DNA from 4 places in the Streptomyces sp. NPDC088810 genome. Region 4 is predicted to be linked to each of the others. Evidence: riboswitches for the same ligand, from Rfam matches in the RefSeq annotation. Region 4 holds a riboswitch; each other region holds the start of a gene.
What was found. A riboswitch is a leader RNA that binds a small molecule or an ion and turns the genes downstream of it on or off. The one in region 4 is predicted to bind cobalamin.

Region 1 (4,163 bases), on a different contig from region 4:
TCTCGCGGGCGAAGCGCACCCGGACGGGCAGCACGCCGAGGCCGTGGACGGCTCCGGCGCGGGACTCGACCTCGTCCTCGATGTGCTCGCCGAGGATCTGGAAGCCGCCGCAGATGCCGAGGACCGGGCGCCCTTCCGCGGCCCGCCGGACGAGGGCGTCGGCCAGCCCCCGCTCCCGCAGCCACTGGAGCGCCCGTACGGTCCCGCGCGTGCCCGGGACCACCACGAGGTCGGCGTCCGCCAGCTCCTCCGGCCGGTCCACGAACCGCACCACGACACCCGGTTCGGCGGCCAGCGCGTCCACGTCGGTGAAGTTGGACATCAGCGGGATCGCGCACACGGCGACCCGCAGCACGTCCTCGCCGACCGGGGGCGTGACCGTGGACTCCCGTACGGTGCCCCGCAGCGACACCCGCAGCCCGTCCTCCTCATCGATGCCGAGCCCGTGCCGGAAGGGCAGCACACCGTACGTCCGCCGTCCGGTGAGATCCCGGAGCATGTCCAGGCCGGGCTCCAGCAGGGAGACGTCGCCGCGGAACTTGTTCACCAGGAACCCGGCGATCAGCTCCTGGTCCTCCGGCGAGAGCAGGGCGACCGTGCCGAAGAAGGACGCGAAGACACCCCCGCGGTCGATGTCGCCCACGACGAGCACGGGCAGCCGCGCGTTGCGCGCGATCCCCATGTTGACGATGTCGGTCCGCCGCAGGTTGATCTCGGCCGGGCTGCCCGCCCCCTCACAGATCACCGCGTCATACGTGCCCCGCAACTCGGCCAGGCAGTCCAGCACCGTGCCCAGCAGCCGCTGCTGGCGCCCGCCGTGGTACCCGCGCGCGCTCAGCTCGCCCACCGGCTTGCCGAGCAGCACCACCTGGCTGCTCTGCTCGCCGCCGGGCTTGAGCAGCACCGGGTTCATCAGCGCGGTCGGCTCGATCCGGCAGGCCTGGGCCTGCATCGCCTGCGCCCGGCCGATCTCGGCGCCCTCGCGCGTCACGAACGAATTGAGGGACATGTTCTGGGCCTTGAACGGCGCGACCTTCACGCCCTGGCGGACCAGCCAGCGGCAGATACCGGCCGTCACGACGCTCTTGCCGGCGTCGGAGGTTGTGCCGGCGACGAGGAGACCACCGTTCACTTCCCGCGTCCTTTCAGCAGTCGGCGCACGGCGAGCGTGCTGCCGAGGGCGAGCAGGCCGACGCGGCGGGAGAGCCGTACGGCCCGGTCGATGTCGGTGACCCGGACCGGCCGTCCGGTGGCGCCGTTGAGCACCGGGCGGTGCTCGACCCGGCCGCCGTAGGAGAGCGTCCCGCCCAGGCGGACGCCGAGGGCACCCGCGAAGGAGGCCTCCACGGGCCCGGCGTTGGGGCTCGGGTGCCGGCGCGCGTCGGCCTTCCAGGCGCGCAGGGCGCCCCGCGGATCCGGTCCGGCCGCGGCGGCGAGTACGGCGGTCAGCCGGGCCCCCGGCCAGCCGGCGACGTCGTCGAGGCGGGCGGCGGCCCAGCCGAAGCGCCGGAAGCGGGGCGACCTGTGACCCACCATCGCGTCCAGGGTGTTGACCGCCCGGAAGCCGAGGAGCCCCGGAACCCCGGCCGCCGCGCCCCACACGAGGGCGCCCACCACCGCGTCGGAGGTGTTCTCCGCGACCGACTCGACCACGGCCCGGGCGATGCCGTCGGCGTCCAGCGCCTGCGGGTCCCGGCCGCACAGGTGGGGCAGCCGCGCCCGGGCCGCCTCGACGTCCCCGGACTCCAGCGCGCGCCCGATCGTGCGGGCCTCCCGGGCGAGCGAGGTGCCGCCCACGACGGCCCAGGTGGCGGCGGCGGTCAGCGCGACGGAGGCGGTACGGGAGGGGCGTACGGCACGCGCGGCCAGCGCCCCGAGCGCGACGGCGCCGCCGGCGCACACGGCGGTGTGCAGGGCGCCCCAGCCGCGGTGGTCGTGCCACAACGCGCCTTCCACGGCGCCCGCCGCCCGGCCGAACGCGGCGACGGGATGCCCGCGGCGCGGATCGCCGAGAAGCAGGTCCCCCAGGACGCCGGCGGCGGCGCCGTACGCGTATGTGCGATCGGCACCCATCGGCTCAACCGGCCGTGGGGACGGGAACGGGCCTGGTACGGGTCCTCGATGGGCAGCCGAGCATGGCGATATGTGTCCTCACTCAGGGTGTCCGCGCCCTGGTTCGACGTGAATCGGCGGTGAGAGTTCCTGGCTCCCGGGGTTCATTCCCCGGTGACAGTGGCGGGACCGCGCCGGATTCGCACCGGCTTCCTCTCCTGCCGCCGTACATGGCCCGGGCAGTCCACCACGCCCCCGGAACGGCCGTCAACTTGCCTTTGACCTGGGAGGGGAGAGTGTGCCGATCCCCACACCGCGGGGCGTGCGGGCCGTTCGGGGCTACGGCAAAGGCTCCCCTCCGCGGGGAGGGGAGCCTTTGGGTGGATCGGTCAGGCCTTGGCCACGATCAGGTTGATGCCGTACGCCACCGCCGCCGCGCACGCCGCGAAGCAGAGGTAGGCGCCGGTGACGGCGAGGCCGGCGGAGCCGCCCTGCGCCACGGCCTTCTCGCGGCGGTTCAGGCCCGCGATGCCGAGGGTGAACAGGGCCACCAGGCCCACCGTGACCACGAGGCTGACGCCGAACACGGAGCCCAGGGCTGCCCAGTCGATCTTCATAGTGCTTCCTTCGGTAACCGGGTGCTCGGGGTCAGACCGCGGCGGCCGGCGGGCTGGCCGTGGCCGGTTCGGCGGGGGCGGTGGTCTGCTGCGGGAACGCGAGGTCCAGATCGGCGGCGACCGTGCCGGTGGGCGGCGGGATCACGGCGGCGATGGCGGTGGTGACCACGCCGGCCGGCTCGTCGGTCTCCTCGACCACGTTGGTGTGGTCGACGACCTCGCGGCGGGAGATCTTCCAGATCGCGGCGCTCGCGGCGACGAGGAAGACGGCGACGACGGCGGTGCCCCAGTCACCCAGGCCGGTGACGAACTCGGCACCGGCGCCGACCAGCGCGGCGGCCGGCAGGGTCAGCGCCCAGGCGACGAACATGCGGGTCGCGGTGGACCAGCGGACCACACCGCCCTTGCGGCCCAGGCCCGCGCCCATCACCGAGCCGGAGACGACGTGCGTGGTGGAGAGGGAGAAGCCGAGGTGCGAGGAGGCCAGGATGGCGGTCGCGGCGCTGGTCTGCGCGGCGAAGCCCTGGCGCGGCTCCAGGTCGGTCAGGCCCTTGCCCATGGTGCGGATGATGCGCCAGCCGCCGATGTAGGTGCCGAGCGCGATGGCCAGGCCGGCGGAGAGGATCACCCAGGTGGGAGGGTTCGAGCCGGGGGCGAGCGAGCCGCCGGCCACGAGGGCGAGGGTGATGATGCCCATCGTCTTCTGGGCGTCGTTGGTGCCGTGGGCCAGGGAGACCAGGCCGGCGGAGGCGATCTGGCCGGCGCGGTAGCCCTTGCGGGTGGCCTCGCCGTCCGCGGTCCCGCCGATGCCGTAGGAGAACCGGGTGGCCAGCAGCGAGGCCAGGCCCGCGACGATCGGCGCGGCGACGGCCGGCAGCAGCACCTTGGTGACCAGGACGTCACCGTGGACGGCGCCGAAGCCGGCGGAGGCGACGGTGGCGCCGACCAGGCCGCCCATCAGGGCGTGCGAGGAGCTGGAGGGCAGGCCCACCAGCCAGGTCAGCAGGTTCCAGAGGATCGCGCCGACCAGGGCGGCGAAGATGACCTCGGGACGGATGCCGGTCTCGTCGACGAGACCCTTGGAGATCGTGTTCGCGACCTCCACGGAGAGGAAGGCGCCCACAAGATTGAGGACGGCGGACATGGTCACCGCGATCTTCGGCTTCAGGGCGCCTGTGGAGATGGTGGTGGCCATCGCGTTCGCGGTGTCGTGGAAACCGTTCGTGAAATCGAACGCGAGAGCGGTGACGACCACTATCGCGAGGATCAGCGAGAAGCTTTCCATTTACCCAGGCAATCGTTCGAGGTCATTGGCTGGTCGAACGTAGGCAACCTGGGTGAACGGAAGATGAACTGAGGCGGGCGCGAGGGTGTCAGTAACGCGCGCGAGAGATTCCGCTTGTGTCCCTCGCCCCAGGCGCCGCTTGGCTACCGGCCCCGCGCCAGGATCTGCAGCCGGCTCAGGGAGCCGTTGAAGAGATTCTGGTCACCCGG
Region 2 (4,163 bases), on a different contig from region 4:
CGGGTGGCCATGGCCGCCACCCGGTCCCAGGGGACGTCGTCCTCGGCGCGGGACAGCAGCCGGCGGGCGGCGGCGGGCAGTCCGGCCGGGTAGTGCACGTCCAGCGTGCCGTAGTGGATGTGGCCGATCTCGTGCCCGGCGATGACGAACTTGTGCGGGTCCGGGGCGCGTTCCTCGACCACGACGATGTAGTCCTCGTCCCGTGCCAGGGTGATCCCGGAGACGTCGAGGCCCGGCGGGAAGGCGACGAACTTGAGCCGGACCGGGCGGTCCAGCTGGGGACTGAGCGTGGCGCACAGCGCGTGCAGGAAGGCCTCCGGCCCGGTCGGCGGGGTGAGGCCGCGGACGGTGTCGCGTACGAGCCGGTCGAGGAAGCGCCTCGGGGACCTCGGGTGCTTGGAGGGGGCCGCCGGCCGAGGACGCCTGGCCGGCTTCGGGGCCCCGGCGGTCGGTTCAGGCACGCCCGGTGCCCTCCGCCCGCTCGGAGGCAATGATCATCTCGGCCAGGTCGGCGAGGGTGGCGAGCTGCCGGGCGTTCATCTGCGGGGCCCGGGCGGCCAGTCGTACCAGCCCGCTCTCGCGCAGCCGCAACAGCGGGTCCGCCTCGGCCTCCAGGGCCTGCAGCACCGGTTGCAGCGCCTCGTGCAGCGCCTCCGGCTCGTCCGCCGTGAAGAAGCCCGCGGGCAGGCCGAAGAAGCGGCGCAGCCGGTCGGCGTGTTCCAGGCTCGGCATCCCGCTCTTGCGCCACTCGCTCAGCCACTGCCGGCTGGTTCCGGCGATCCGGGCCAGCTCGTCCAGCGAGTACCGCTTGCCGTCCGGGCGGCGCCGGCTCTCACGGATGAAGTCCAGCCGCTGGCGCACGCGTTGGGCCAGGCAGGCCTCGGGGGCCCGGCCGCCGGAGAGCAGTTCGACGACGACGCCCACGGGGATGCCGGTGCGGTAGGAGAGGCCGGCCACGTCGAGGGCCTCCGGCAGTCGTCCGGGGCGGCCGGTCAACTCGCCGAGCCGGTCCAGGACATCGGCCAGCGAGGCGTAGGCGTCACTCACCGAGGTCCCCCCTGGGCGTGTCATCCGTTCGGTGGCTGGGCTGACGCGAGGCTACCCGTTCGCCCGTTCGGCGACCAGACGTGACAACGCTCCCTGCCTAATAACGCAGCTATCGTTGACAGTTAGGGGCGCCGTGGGTGAGGATCACTGCACGGAGAGCAAGATCCGACCCGCCCCGGGTGCCGCCTATGGGGGAGCGGCACCCGGGGTGTTTCTTGTCCGCCCTCTCCTCGAGGAAGGTCCAGGCACCATGGCGCAGCCCGTCGTGCTCCTCGGGGCCGGCCGCCGGGAGACGTGCGACGAGTTCCCGCTGGCCCGGATCGCCGCGCTCCGCCCGGTCGTCCTGGTCGACCCGGACCCGCCCGCCTGGGCGCGCCCGTACCTCTCGGCGCACCTCGCGGCCGACCCGGCCCGGGAGACCCAGGCGGCGGAGGCGGTCCTGGCCCACACGGCCGGGCATCCGGTCGCCGGCGTCCTGACCTGGTCCACCGAGCACCTGGCCGCCGCCGCGCGGATCACCGGCCGGCTGGGCTTACCGGGCCTGCCGTACGAGACGGCCGCGGCCTGCGCCGACCCGGTGGCGTTACAGGCCCTGCTCCTGCGGCACCGGCTGCCGACGGCCGGCCCCGGTGACCCGGAGCAGACGCCCGACCCGCTGGTGTCCGCCGAGACGGTGGTCCTGGACGACGAGGTCCGCATCGTCGCCCTCACCCGTACGACCCCGGGCCCGCCGCCCGCCCGTGTCGCGCTGCGGCACTGCGTCCACGCCCACGACGGCCTCCTGCACAACCGTTTCCTGCGCCAGTGCGTCGAGCGGACCGTCCGCGCCCTGGGCCTGGCCCACACGGTCGCGCACGTCACCCTCCGGCTGACGGCCCGCGGCCCCCGCGTCCTCGACGTCGCCCCGCACCTCCCCGGCGACCTGATCCCGCTGCTCGTGGAACGCGCCACCGGTGTCGACCTGGCCGCCGCCGCGGCCGCCCTCGCCACCGGCCGGCACCCCGAACTGACCCCCACCCGCCAGCGTGCCGCCGCCGTCCAGTTCGCCTACCCGACCGTGACCGGCCGCCTGACCCACCTCCGCCTGGACCCCGCCGCCGACCACGACCCGGCCGCCGACCGCATGCTCCTCACCCACCGCCCAGGCGCCCCGGTGACGGCGGCCCCGCACGCGAACACCGGCGACCGCCTGGCCCACTGGGTGGTCACGGCCGACAACCCCACGGACTGCGAAACGGCCCTGCGCCGCCTGGCCCGCCACCTGACGGCAACGGTCCTGCCGACGACCGACGTGTACGCGGCCTAGGCCCCGTCCACCGCCCCCCGGCCCGTGACCCCAATCACCGCCCCCCTGTGCCCACAGCCACCCCTCGGCCTCCGCGGGGCGGCCGGTAAAGTGGCGGGGTCGTCATCACACCCGTACGGGGGGAAGCCGGTGTAATTCCGGCGCTGACCCGCAACCGTGTGCCGCCGGAAGGGGCGGTGAGCCGGACTGCCCCGGGCGGGACGTTGACCGGCTCGCGTGCGCCGGCGGTCCGCCGCGCACGGCACCGTCGAGGTCTACGGAGCCGAGCCGCCCGGGGTGTCTCCCGTGCGCTGCCCGGCTCCCCACAGGAGAGGCAGTCGCCGACCATGAACGTCCGCCGCAGTGCCGCGGCTCTCGCCGCCGTAGGCGTGCTGGCCGCCGCCGCGCCCGCCACGGCCGCCGACCCGTCCCCGTCCGCGCCGCCGAAGGCGACGGTCCCGCACGGCCTGTACGGCAAGAGCGACCCGACGTACGACGGCGTGTGGCGGCAGTCGCTCACGCTGCTCGCCCAGCGCACCCTCGGCTACCGGCCCGCCCCCGCGGCCGTGGACTGGCTCGGCGGGCAGCAGTGCGCGAACGGCTCCTTCGCCGCCTTCCGCGCCGACACCGCCAAGCCCTGCGACGGCAAGACCAAGTCCGACACCAACAGCACGGCCGCCGCCGTCCAGGCCCTGGCCGCGACCGGCGGACACGGCGGTGCCGTCGGCAAGGCCGTGAACTGGCTGAAGTCCGTGCAGAACAAGGACGGCGGCTGGGGTTACTACCCGGGCGGCTCCAGCGACGCCAACTCCACCTCCGTCGTCATCGGCGCGCTCACCGCGGCCGGCACCGACCCGGCGAGCGTCCACACGTCCGGCAAGTCGCCGTACGACGCGCTGCCCGCCTGGTCCATCCCCTGCGACCAGGACGGCGGCGGCGCCCTCGCCTACCAGCCGGACAAGAAGGGCAAGCTGCTCGCCAACGCGGACGCGACGGCGGCCGGCGTGCTGGGCGCGCTCGGCAAGGGGTTCGCGGCGGAGGCCGGCAAGTCCCCGGCGCAGGACGCCTGCGCGGAGGCCGACCACCCCACCCGCGAGCAGGTCGCCGACAACGCCGGCGCGTACCTGGCGACGACCCTCGCGAAGACCGGGCACCTCCGGTCGACCCTGCCCGGCGCCAAGGACCAGCCGGACTACGGCAACACCGCGGACGCCGTCGTCGCGCTCGCCGCGGACGGCCGGACCGAGCCGGCGAAGAAGGCGTACGCCTGGCTGGAGAAGAACGCCGGCCCGTGGGCGGTGCAGAGCGGCCCGGCCGCGTACGCCCAGCTCATCCTCGCCGCCCACGCGATCGGCGAGCAGCCGGGCGACTTCAACGGCACCAGCCTGGTCAGCTCCCTCAACGCGCTCGGCCCGGCCCCGTACATGGACTCCGCCACGGGGCACTCGGAGAGCACGGAGAAGTCCGACGACTCGAACACCGGTGTCTGGTGGATCGTCGGCGTCGGGCTCGTCGCCGGCATCGGTATCGGCTTCCTGCTGAGCGGCCGGAAGAAGCGCCGGCCGTGACCGTCGTCCGCCGTGCCGTGCCGGTGCTCGCCGCCGGGCTCGCCGCGCTGCTACTCCTCGCCTCCGCCGGGCCGGCCGGGGCCGCCGGCTACCGCTACTGGTCCTTCTGGGAGCGCGCCGGCGGGCACTGGACGTACGCCACCCAGGGGCCGGCGACCGTCCGCCCCGACGACGGCGCGGTGCAGGGCTTCCGGTTCGCGGTGAGCGCGGACTCGGCGGACGCGAGCCGGCCGCGCGGTACGGCGGACTTCACCTCCATCTGC
Region 3 (4,163 bases), on a different contig from region 4:
GTGCGCTCGGTGTACCGCGGTGACCGGTACAAGTTCGTGGCCCGGCTGAAGCGGCCCGCGGAGTAACCGCCGGGCACGTTCGCCGAATCGAGATACCGATATGCGGACGAGGTCTTCCACTCCCACGACGGCGTCACCTAGATTGCCTGCGCATTACACAGGTGATCAGCGAGGGGACGGAGCCGTGGCATGTCCGAAACGCCTGAAGTGAGACCGCCGGTGGTGACACCGGGCCGGGTGATCATCGCCCTGTGTCTCGTCGCGCCCTTCGTGGCGATGCTCTGGGTCGGCTCGTACGCCAAGACGGATCCCGCGTTCATCGGGATCCCGTTCTTCTACTGGTACCAGATGCTCTGGGTGCTGATCTCCACCGCGCTCACCATGCTGGCGTACAAGCTCTGGCAGCGTGACCAGCGCTCCCGCCAGGGCGCGCAGGGGGGTGCGGCGAAGTGAAGGACGGCGTCAACGGCGTCGCGCTCGGCGTCTTCATCTTCTTCTTCCTGGCCGTCACGGTCATGGGCTTCCTGGCCGCGCGCTGGCGCAGGGCCGAGAACGAGCAGTCCCTGGACGAATGGGGTCTGGGCGGCCGGTCCTTCGGCACCTGGATCACCTGGTTCCTGCTCGGCGGTGACCTGTACACGGCGTACACCTTCGTCGCGGTACCGGCGGCGATCTACGCGGCGGGCGCGTCCGGCTTCTTCGCGGTGCCGTACACGATCCTGGTGTACCCGCTGATCTTCACCTTCCTGCCGCGCCTGTGGTCGGTCTCGCACCGGCACGGGTACGTCACCACCTCCGACTTCGTGCGCGGCCGGTTCGGCTCGAAGGGCCTGTCGCTGGCGGTGGCGGTGACCGGCATCCTGGCGACCATGCCGTACATCGCGCTCCAGCTGGTCGGCATCCAGGCGGTGCTGGACGTGATGGGCGTCGGCGGCGGCGAGAACACCAACTGGTTCGTGAAGGACCTGCCGCTGCTGATCGCCTTCGGTGTGCTGGCGGCCTACACGTACTCCTCCGGCCTGCGCGCCCCCGCGCTGATCGCGTTCGTCAAGGACACGCTGATCTACATCGTCATCGGTGTGGCGATCATCTACATCCCGATCAAGCTGGGCGGGTTCGACGACATCTTCGCCAAGGCGGGCCACGCGTTCAGCCAGGTGAATCCGGCCACGAACAAGCCGCGCGGCGCGCTGGCGCCGGCGGACGCGAACCAGTGGACGTACGCCACGCTGGCCCTCGGCTCCGCGCTGGCGCTGTTCATGTACCCGCACTCGATCACCGCGACCCTGTCGTCCAGGAGCCGTGAGGTGATCCGCCGCAACACCACGATCCTGCCGCTGTACTCCCTCATGCTGGGTCTGCTGGCCCTGCTGGGCTTCATGGCGATCGCGGCCGGAGTGAAGGTCACCAACGGCCAGCTGGCCATCCCGCAGCTGTTCGAGGACATGTTCCCGGACTGGTTCGCGGGCGTGGCCTTCGCGGCGATCGGCATCGGCGCCCTGGTCCCGGCGGCAATCATGTCCATCGCGGCGGCCAACCTCTTCACCCGCAACATCTACAAGGACTTCATCAAGCCCGACGCCACGGCCGCGCAGGAGACCAAGGTCTCCAAGCTGGTCTCGCTGCTGGTGAAGGTCGGCGCCCTGGTCTTCGTCCTCACCATGGACAAGACCGTCGCGATCAACTTCCAGCTGCTGGGCGGCATCTGGATCCTGCAGACCTTCCCGGCCCTGGTCGGCGGCCTGTTCACCCGCTGGTTCCACCGCTGGGCACTGCTCACCGGCTGGGCGGTCGGCATGATCTACGGCACGGCCGCCGCGTACGGCATCGCCTCGCCGACCCAGAAGCACTTCGGCGGCAACGCCAAGGAGATCCCGGGCATCGGCGAGATCGGCTACATCGGCCTGACGGCGTTCGTCCTGAACGTTGCGGTGACCGTGGTCCTGACCGTCGTCCTGCGGGCCGTGAAGGCCCCCGACGGCGTCGACGAGACCAGGCCGGAGGACTACACGGCCGACGCCGGCGACCCGGGCGTCCAGGTGGAGCTGCCCCCCGCGACCGCAGGCGCCAGCCACTAGGCAGCCGCCGCTCGACGGGCCGTCGGAGGCACCTCCGGCGGCCCGTCGTCGTACCGGCGGGCCGCTCCCGACGCGTACGACGACCGGGCGCGATCACAGCCGGGGCCCATGACACCGTCGTCGCCTCCGGTGGCCCCCGGCCGGCCCTGCGGCCGGGACAGGCCGACGTACGAGTTGCCTCTCCGACACCGGACCGGCACAACATCTGGGGGTGCCACGGGAACCCGGCACTAGATGTATGCTCGTGATCGCTGTCGCCGCAGGGGAATCCGGTGTGAGTCCGGAACTGTCCCGCAACGGTGTACCTGCGTGCATCCGCACGCCTGTTGAGTCCGAGGACCTGTCGGCAGCACACCCGGACGTCCGGTCCGGGTGGGTTCTGAACGTCCGGGCCTCGTGGAGTGGGCCGGTGGACGCGACGCCGTGCGCGCTCGTGGCTGCCCCCTGCCCTCCGCCAGGCCCCCGTGCCGAGCGAGGGAGAGCCCCACGTGACCATCGCGCCAGCCGACCCGGCTTCAGTCAGCGAGCTGGAGACCGACGGTCCCGGTACCGCACTGCTGCGGACCCTGACCGAGCTGACCGCCGACCTGCCCGACGCGGACCCGGGCCGGATCGCCGCCGCCGCGTTGCGCGGCCGGTCCGCGCGGGCCGACGAGGCGGAGCTGCGTGAGCTGGCCACGGAGGCGGCCGCCGGCCTGATCTCCGAGGACCCCGCCTACTCGAAGCTGGCCGCCCGGCTGCTGACCCTCACCATCCGGGACGAGGCCGCCTCGCAGGGCGTGACGTCCTTCACCGAGTCCGTCGTGGTCGGGCACCGCGAGGGCCTCATCGCCGACCGCACCGCCGAGTTCGTGCGCCTGCACGCCGAGCGGCTCGACGCGCTGGTCGACGCCTCCGCCGACGACCGGTTCGGCTACTTCGGCCTGCGCACCCTCTACTCCCGTTACCTGCTGCGCCACCCGATCACCCGCAAGGTGATCGAGACGCCCCAGCACTTCATGCTGCGCGTGGCGAGCGGTCTGGCGGAGGACGACACGACCCGCTCGGTGGACGAAGTCGCGTCCCTGTACGGCCTGATGAGCCGCCTGGACTACCTGCCGTCCTCCCCCACCCTGTTCAACTCCGGCACCCGGCACCCCCAGATGTCGTCCTGCTACCTGCTGGACTCGCCGCTGGACGAGCTGGACTCCATCTACGACCGCTACCACCAGGTCGCCCGGCTCTCCAAGCACGCCGGCGGCATCGGCCTGTCGTACTCCCGCATCCGCTCGCGGGGTTCGCTGATCCGGGGGACGAACGGGCACTCCAACGGCATCGTGCCGTTCCTGAAGACCCTGGACGCCTCCGTGGCCGCGGTGAACCAGGGCGGCCGGCGCAAGGGCGCGGCCGCGGTCTACCTGGAGACCTGGCACTCCGACATCGAGGAGTTCCTGGAGCTGCGGGACAACACCGGCGAGGACGCCCGCCGCACCCACAACCTCAACCTCGCGCACTGGATCCCGGACGAGTTCATGCGCCGGGTCAACGCCGACGAGCAGTGGTCGCTGTTCTCCCCCGCCGACGTCCCCGAACTGGTCGACCTGTGGGGCGAGGAGTTCGACGCCGCCTACCGCAAGGCCGAAGCCGCCGGACTGGCCAAGAAGACGCTCCCCGCGCGGGAGTTGTACGGCCGGATGATGCGCACCCTGGCGCAGACCGGCAACGGCTGGATGACCTTCAAGGACGCCGCCAACCGCACCGCGAACCAGACCGCCCTGCCCGGCAACGTCATCCACTCCTCCAACCTCTGCACCGAGATCCTGGAGGTCACAAGCGACGGCGAGACCGCCGTCTGCAACCTCGGCTCCATCAACCTCGGCGCCTTCGTGCAGGGCGAGGACATCGACTGGGAGCGCCTGGACGAGACCGTCCGCACCGCCGTGACCTTCCTCGACCGCGTGGTGGACATCAACTTCTACCCGACCGAGCAGGCGGGCCGCTCCAACGCCAAGTGGCGCCCGGTCGGCCTCGGCGCGATGGGCCTGCAGGACGTCTTCTTCAAGCTGCGCCTGCCCTTCGACTCCCCCCAGGCCAAGGCCCTCTCCA
Region 4 (4,163 bases):
TCCAGGAATCCCTGTTCGCCGCCCTCGATCACGCGGACCGCGAAAACCACGCTCAGCTTGTCGGCCGATCGGCCGTTGTCGTTGGCGCCCATGTCTCCTCCTGAGTGAGAGCCGGACGGACACGACACCAACGGACTCATGTCCCTCGGACGGCTGCAACTCCGAACGGGGGACGGCCCAGTGGGGACAAGGGGTGCACGCTGCGTCATTAGTCATATCGGGTGACTGACGGCCCGACGCGCGTGGTCCGCGCAGGGTCCCGGCCATGACACGGAGCCGGGGTACACGATCAGGGGAACTGACGTGCACTCGCCGCGCTGGCTCTCCCGCTCGGCGACGCCACCCGGCAGGCGCGGTGGGCGCTGCCGTGCCGGCCGACGTCACGAGTCCTAGGTCCAAGGCCTGATCGGCATGCGGCTGTTCTTGCTGTTAACGTGCACTTGCATCTCGTTCGCAATAATGTCGGAGGACGTTGGACATGGCGCTGTACACGCTCCCGGAGCTTCCGTACGACTACTCGGCGCTCGCACCGGTGATCAGCCCGGAGATCATCGAGCTGCACCACGACAAGCACCACGCGGCCTATGTGAAGGGCGCGAACGACACCGTGGAGCAGCTCGCCGAGGCACGGGACAAGGACGCCTGGGGGTCGATCAACGGCCTGGAGAAGAACCTGGCCTTCCATCTCTCCGGGCACATCCTGCACAGCATCTACTGGCAGAACATGACCGGTCCGAAGGACGGCGGTGGCGAGCCCCTAGCCGCCGACGGTGTCGGCGAGCTGGCCGAGGCCATCAAGGAGTCCTTCGGCTCCTTCGCCGCCTTCAGGACCCAGCTGTCCAAGGCCGCGGCCACCACGCAGGGTTCGGGCTGGGGCGTACTCGCCCACGAGCCGCTGAGCGGACGCCTGATCGTGGAGCAGGTCTACGACCACCAGGGCAACGTCGGCCAGGGCTCCACCCCGATCCTGGTCTTCGACGCCTGGGAGCACGCCTTCTACCTCCAGTACAAGAACCAGAAGGTGGACTTCATCGAGGCGATGTGGCAGGTCGTCAACTGGCAGGACGTGGCCCGTCGTTACGAGGCGGCCAAGTCCCGCACGGATCTGCTGCTGCTCGCCCCGTGACGCCGTAGTCCCGGAAGGGTCCTGCTCGTGATCGTCTTCTCACCGTTCACGGCAGGCGAGGGGCTCCCGCGGGAGCCCCTCCGAACGGCGGCCGGGTGACGGGCCGCCACCGGTGATGACATGATGACCGGCGACACAAGGCGACGGCGGTCCGAGGAAGCCGGTGCGAATCCGGCGCGGTCCCGCCACTGTGACCGGTGAGCGAGTCCCGGCAGGCCACCGCCCCCGAGCGGGGCGGGAAGGCGGGACGGGCGACGACCCGGGAGCCAGGAGACTCACGCGGTCGCCTCCTCAGGCGACACCGGGGCGGATCTCCCCGGGAGGGGAGCGGCGCGGTATGCCCGACAGGCCGACGGAAGAGACAGCGGGCGGACCGGTGCCGTGCCGGGTCGTCGTGTGCCGGGACTGCTGCTGTGGCAGCCCGAAGGTGACGGGTGATCACGCGGCGCAGACCGCGCGGTTGCGGGCGGAGGTGCCCGTGCGCATCTCCGACTGCCTCGACGTGTGCGACCAGGCCAACGTCATCGTCGTACAGCCCTCCGCGGCCGGCCGGGCCGCCGGCGCGCGACCGGTCTGGCTCGGGCTGGTCAACGACCCGGCCGCGACCGAGGACATCGTCACCTGGGTACGCGCCGGCGGTCCGGGCGTGGCGCCCCGGCCGGACATCCTCGACCTGTACGCCTTCACCCCACCGCGCCGGCGCGCGGAACCCTGAGCGGGACCAGTCGAATCGCGCCACCGCCGACCCACCGGGCACACGGCCGCCCACCCGGCACGAGAGGAAGATCACGCCGGTCGGAGGCGGTCTTGGCGGGGTGCCGGTCCCGCGGTACGGTCTGTCCGATATCGACGACGGCATGACGGAAGCCGGTGAGAATCCGGAACGGTCGCGCCACTGTGTGCGGGCCCCGCGAGGGTGCTCGCGAGTCAGACCCGGGGCCGTCGTCCTGTGCACCACCGAGATGGGACGCGAATTCCCAGAGGAGGTTCTGCCATGGCGCAGACCGTCGCCCCGCCGACAGCCACCACGCCCGCCGTCCCCGCCAAGCTGCCGCTGCAGGCGATAGCTCCCTGGGCGGTCTTCTTCGGCATCCTGATGCTGGTCCTGCTCTACTTCGTCGGCGCCGAGCAGGGCGCCACCTCCGTGTTCAACGGCACGGACGTCCACGAATGGGTGCACGACGCCCGCCATCTGCTCGGTTTCCCCTGCCACTGACGCGAGGGGACACCGCCCGCCCATGAATTCCGCAACCGTACGGAACCTCCTCGTACGGGGCATGCTCGCCGGCCTCGCGGCCGGCGTGCTCGCCCTGATCGCGGCCTATCTCCTCGGTGAGCCGAGCGTCGACAAGGCGATCGGCTTCGAGGAGGCCCACTCCCACGAGCACGAGGCGGAAGTCGTCTCGCGCTCCCTCCAGTCCACCGCGGGCCTCGCCACCGGCGTCCTCGTCTACGGGGTCGCCTTCGGCGGCATCGCCGCGCTCGCCTTCTGCTTCGCGCTCGGCCGGGTCGGCCGATTCGGCCCGCGCGCCACGGCACTGCTGCTGTCGGGCTGCGCGCTGCTCACCGTGTACGTCGTGCCGTTTTTGAAGTACCCGGCCAACCCGCCGTCGGTCGGCGACCCCGACACCATCGGCAAGCGGACCAGCCTGTACTTCCTGATGATGCTGCTCGGCGTCCTCCTGGCGGTCGCCGCGACCCTCCTCGGCAAACGCCTGGCGCCCGCGCTGGGCACCTGGTGGGCGACCGTGGCCGCGGTGGCCGCGTTCGCCGTCGCCGTCGGTCTGGCCTACGCGTTCCTGCCGGCCGTCAACGAGGTGCCGCAGGACTTCCCGGCCACCCTGCTGTGGCGGTTCCGGCTGTCCGCGTTGGCCATCCAGGCCGTCCTGTGGGGCGGATTCGGGCTCGCCTTCGGCGAGTTGGCCGAGCGGCTGCTGAACCCCCGGCCGGTCAGGGCCGAGAGCGCGCGAGCGGTTCCGGCCGCGCACTGACCTCTTCCGGACGACAGAGGGCCCTTCGGAACCAACCGGGGGCCCTCCGGCGTTCTCCGGACACCGACGCTCACCGGGCCCGCCCCGGCAGCGGCACGACACCCCCAGCCGCGCCGGGTGCCCGACCGCGGCTGTCTGCGCTGCACGGTGGCCGCGTCTGCTCCGCCGGCACCGCGCAGCGCGGGCCGGCAGACCCTAGTCCGCGTGCGGCGCCGCCAGCGGACGCCCCAGCCGCAGATTCCACCGCCCGGTCCGGCCGCTGAGTTCGGTCACGGTCAGCGGTGGCACATCGAGACGCCAGAAGAGCGCGGCAGACAGGTTCAGCGCCTCCACGACCGCGGCCCGCACCACCTCCGGTTCGACCACGGCGAGCGTACGACCCTCCACGGCTCGGGCGTCGGCGAGCCAGCGCGCGATCCGTCCGCACAGGTCCCGGACCGACTCGCCGCCATGGGGTGCGCAGGCGGGGTCGGTGAGCCAGCGCCCCACCGCCTCCGGCTCGGCGGCCCCCACCTCGTCCAGCGTGCGGCCCCGCCAGCGGCCCACATCCAGACCGGCCAGGTCCGCTGCCGGCACGCCGTCCAGACCCAGTGCCGCGGCCGTCTCACGACAGCGCACGCCGGGGGAGACCAGCACCCGCGCCGCGGAGGGCAGCGACCCGGCCGCCGAACGGGCCCGCGCCGCACCGCCGTCGTCGAGAGAGCCGCCGTCGTCGAAGCGGGCCTGCCGCAGCGAGACGCTCATGGCGGGCGAGACGAGAAGGACTCGGCTGGTCACACGGTCGCTCCTGTCACTGGTGTCCTGGGCGCGGGACTCGGCCGGGCAAGGCCCCTGCGGACGCCGGCACCGGCGGCGAGCACCTCCTCGTCCTCCGAGCCGCCCACCGCGTGCCGCGCCCTCGCGAACTTAGCATCCGCACGAGGTGCACCATCCGCGGATACGCAGGCCTCGGCTGCACGAGGCCCGGTGCGGCGACGGTGTGCGGCATGCTTCGGCATGGGGGTTGCGGAGGCGCCGTGGGCGAGAGAGCAGCGGGGACGGAAGGG

Region 1: it holds a riboswitch for cobalamin, as region 4 does, so the genes downstream of both, ACIP4Y_RS06410 (cobalamin biosynthesis protein) here and ACIP4Y_RS13690 (CbtB-domain containing protein) in region 4, are expected to answer to the same signal.
Region 2: it holds a riboswitch for cobalamin, as region 4 does, so the genes downstream of both, ACIP4Y_RS03655 (prenyltransferase/squalene oxidase repeat-containing protein) here and ACIP4Y_RS13690 (CbtB-domain containing protein) in region 4, are expected to answer to the same signal.
Region 3: it holds a riboswitch for cobalamin, as region 4 does, so the genes downstream of both, ACIP4Y_RS29060 (ribonucleoside-diphosphate reductase subunit alpha) here and ACIP4Y_RS13690 (CbtB-domain containing protein) in region 4, are expected to answer to the same signal.

The regions. Positions count from the first base shown of each region.
Region 1 covers NZ_JBIVJQ010000001.1:1,394,188-1,398,350, forward strand. The annotation lists gene ACIP4Y_RS06405 (cobyric acid synthase) at 1-1,132, opposite strand, end outside; gene ACIP4Y_RS06410 (cobalamin biosynthesis protein) at 1,129-2,073, opposite strand; cobalamin riboswitch at 2,174-2,316, opposite strand; gene ACIP4Y_RS06415 (hypothetical protein) at 2,442-2,669, opposite strand; gene ACIP4Y_RS06420 (anion permease) at 2,701-3,954, opposite strand; gene ACIP4Y_RS06425 (lysozyme) at 4,098-4,163, opposite strand, start outside.
Region 2 covers NZ_JBIVJQ010000001.1:804,126-808,288, reverse strand. The annotation lists gene ACIP4Y_RS03670 (hypothetical protein) at 1-461, opposite strand, end outside; gene ACIP4Y_RS03665 (helix-turn-helix transcriptional regulator) at 454-1,047, opposite strand; gene ACIP4Y_RS03660 (hypothetical protein) at 1,298-2,353, shown strand; cobalamin riboswitch at 2,433-2,562, shown strand; gene ACIP4Y_RS03655 (prenyltransferase/squalene oxidase repeat-containing protein) at 2,680-3,900, shown strand; gene ACIP4Y_RS03650 (SCO2322 family protein) at 3,897-4,163, shown strand, end outside.
Region 3 covers NZ_JBIVJQ010000010.1:257,276-261,438, forward strand. The annotation lists gene ACIP4Y_RS29045 (GntR family transcriptional regulator) at 1-66, shown strand, start outside; gene ACIP4Y_RS29050 (DUF3311 domain-containing protein) at 190-453, shown strand; gene mctP (monocarboxylate uptake permease MctP) at 450-2,078, shown strand; cobalamin riboswitch at 2,307-2,441, shown strand; gene ACIP4Y_RS29060 (ribonucleoside-diphosphate reductase subunit alpha) at 2,567-4,163, shown strand, end outside.
Region 4 covers NZ_JBIVJQ010000003.1:632,485-636,647, forward strand. The annotation lists gene ACIP4Y_RS13675 (antibiotic biosynthesis monooxygenase family protein) at 1-92, opposite strand, end outside; gene ACIP4Y_RS13680 (superoxide dismutase) at 479-1,126, shown strand; cobalamin riboswitch at 1,280-1,403, shown strand; gene ACIP4Y_RS13685 ((2Fe-2S) ferredoxin domain-containing protein) at 1,464-1,841, shown strand; cobalamin riboswitch at 1,943-2,084, shown strand; gene ACIP4Y_RS13690 (CbtB-domain containing protein) at 2,121-2,342, shown strand; gene ACIP4Y_RS13695 (CbtA family protein) at 2,365-3,117, shown strand; gene ACIP4Y_RS13700 (histidine phosphatase family protein) at 3,313-3,894, opposite strand; gene ACIP4Y_RS13705 (MFS transporter) at 4,134-4,163, shown strand, end outside.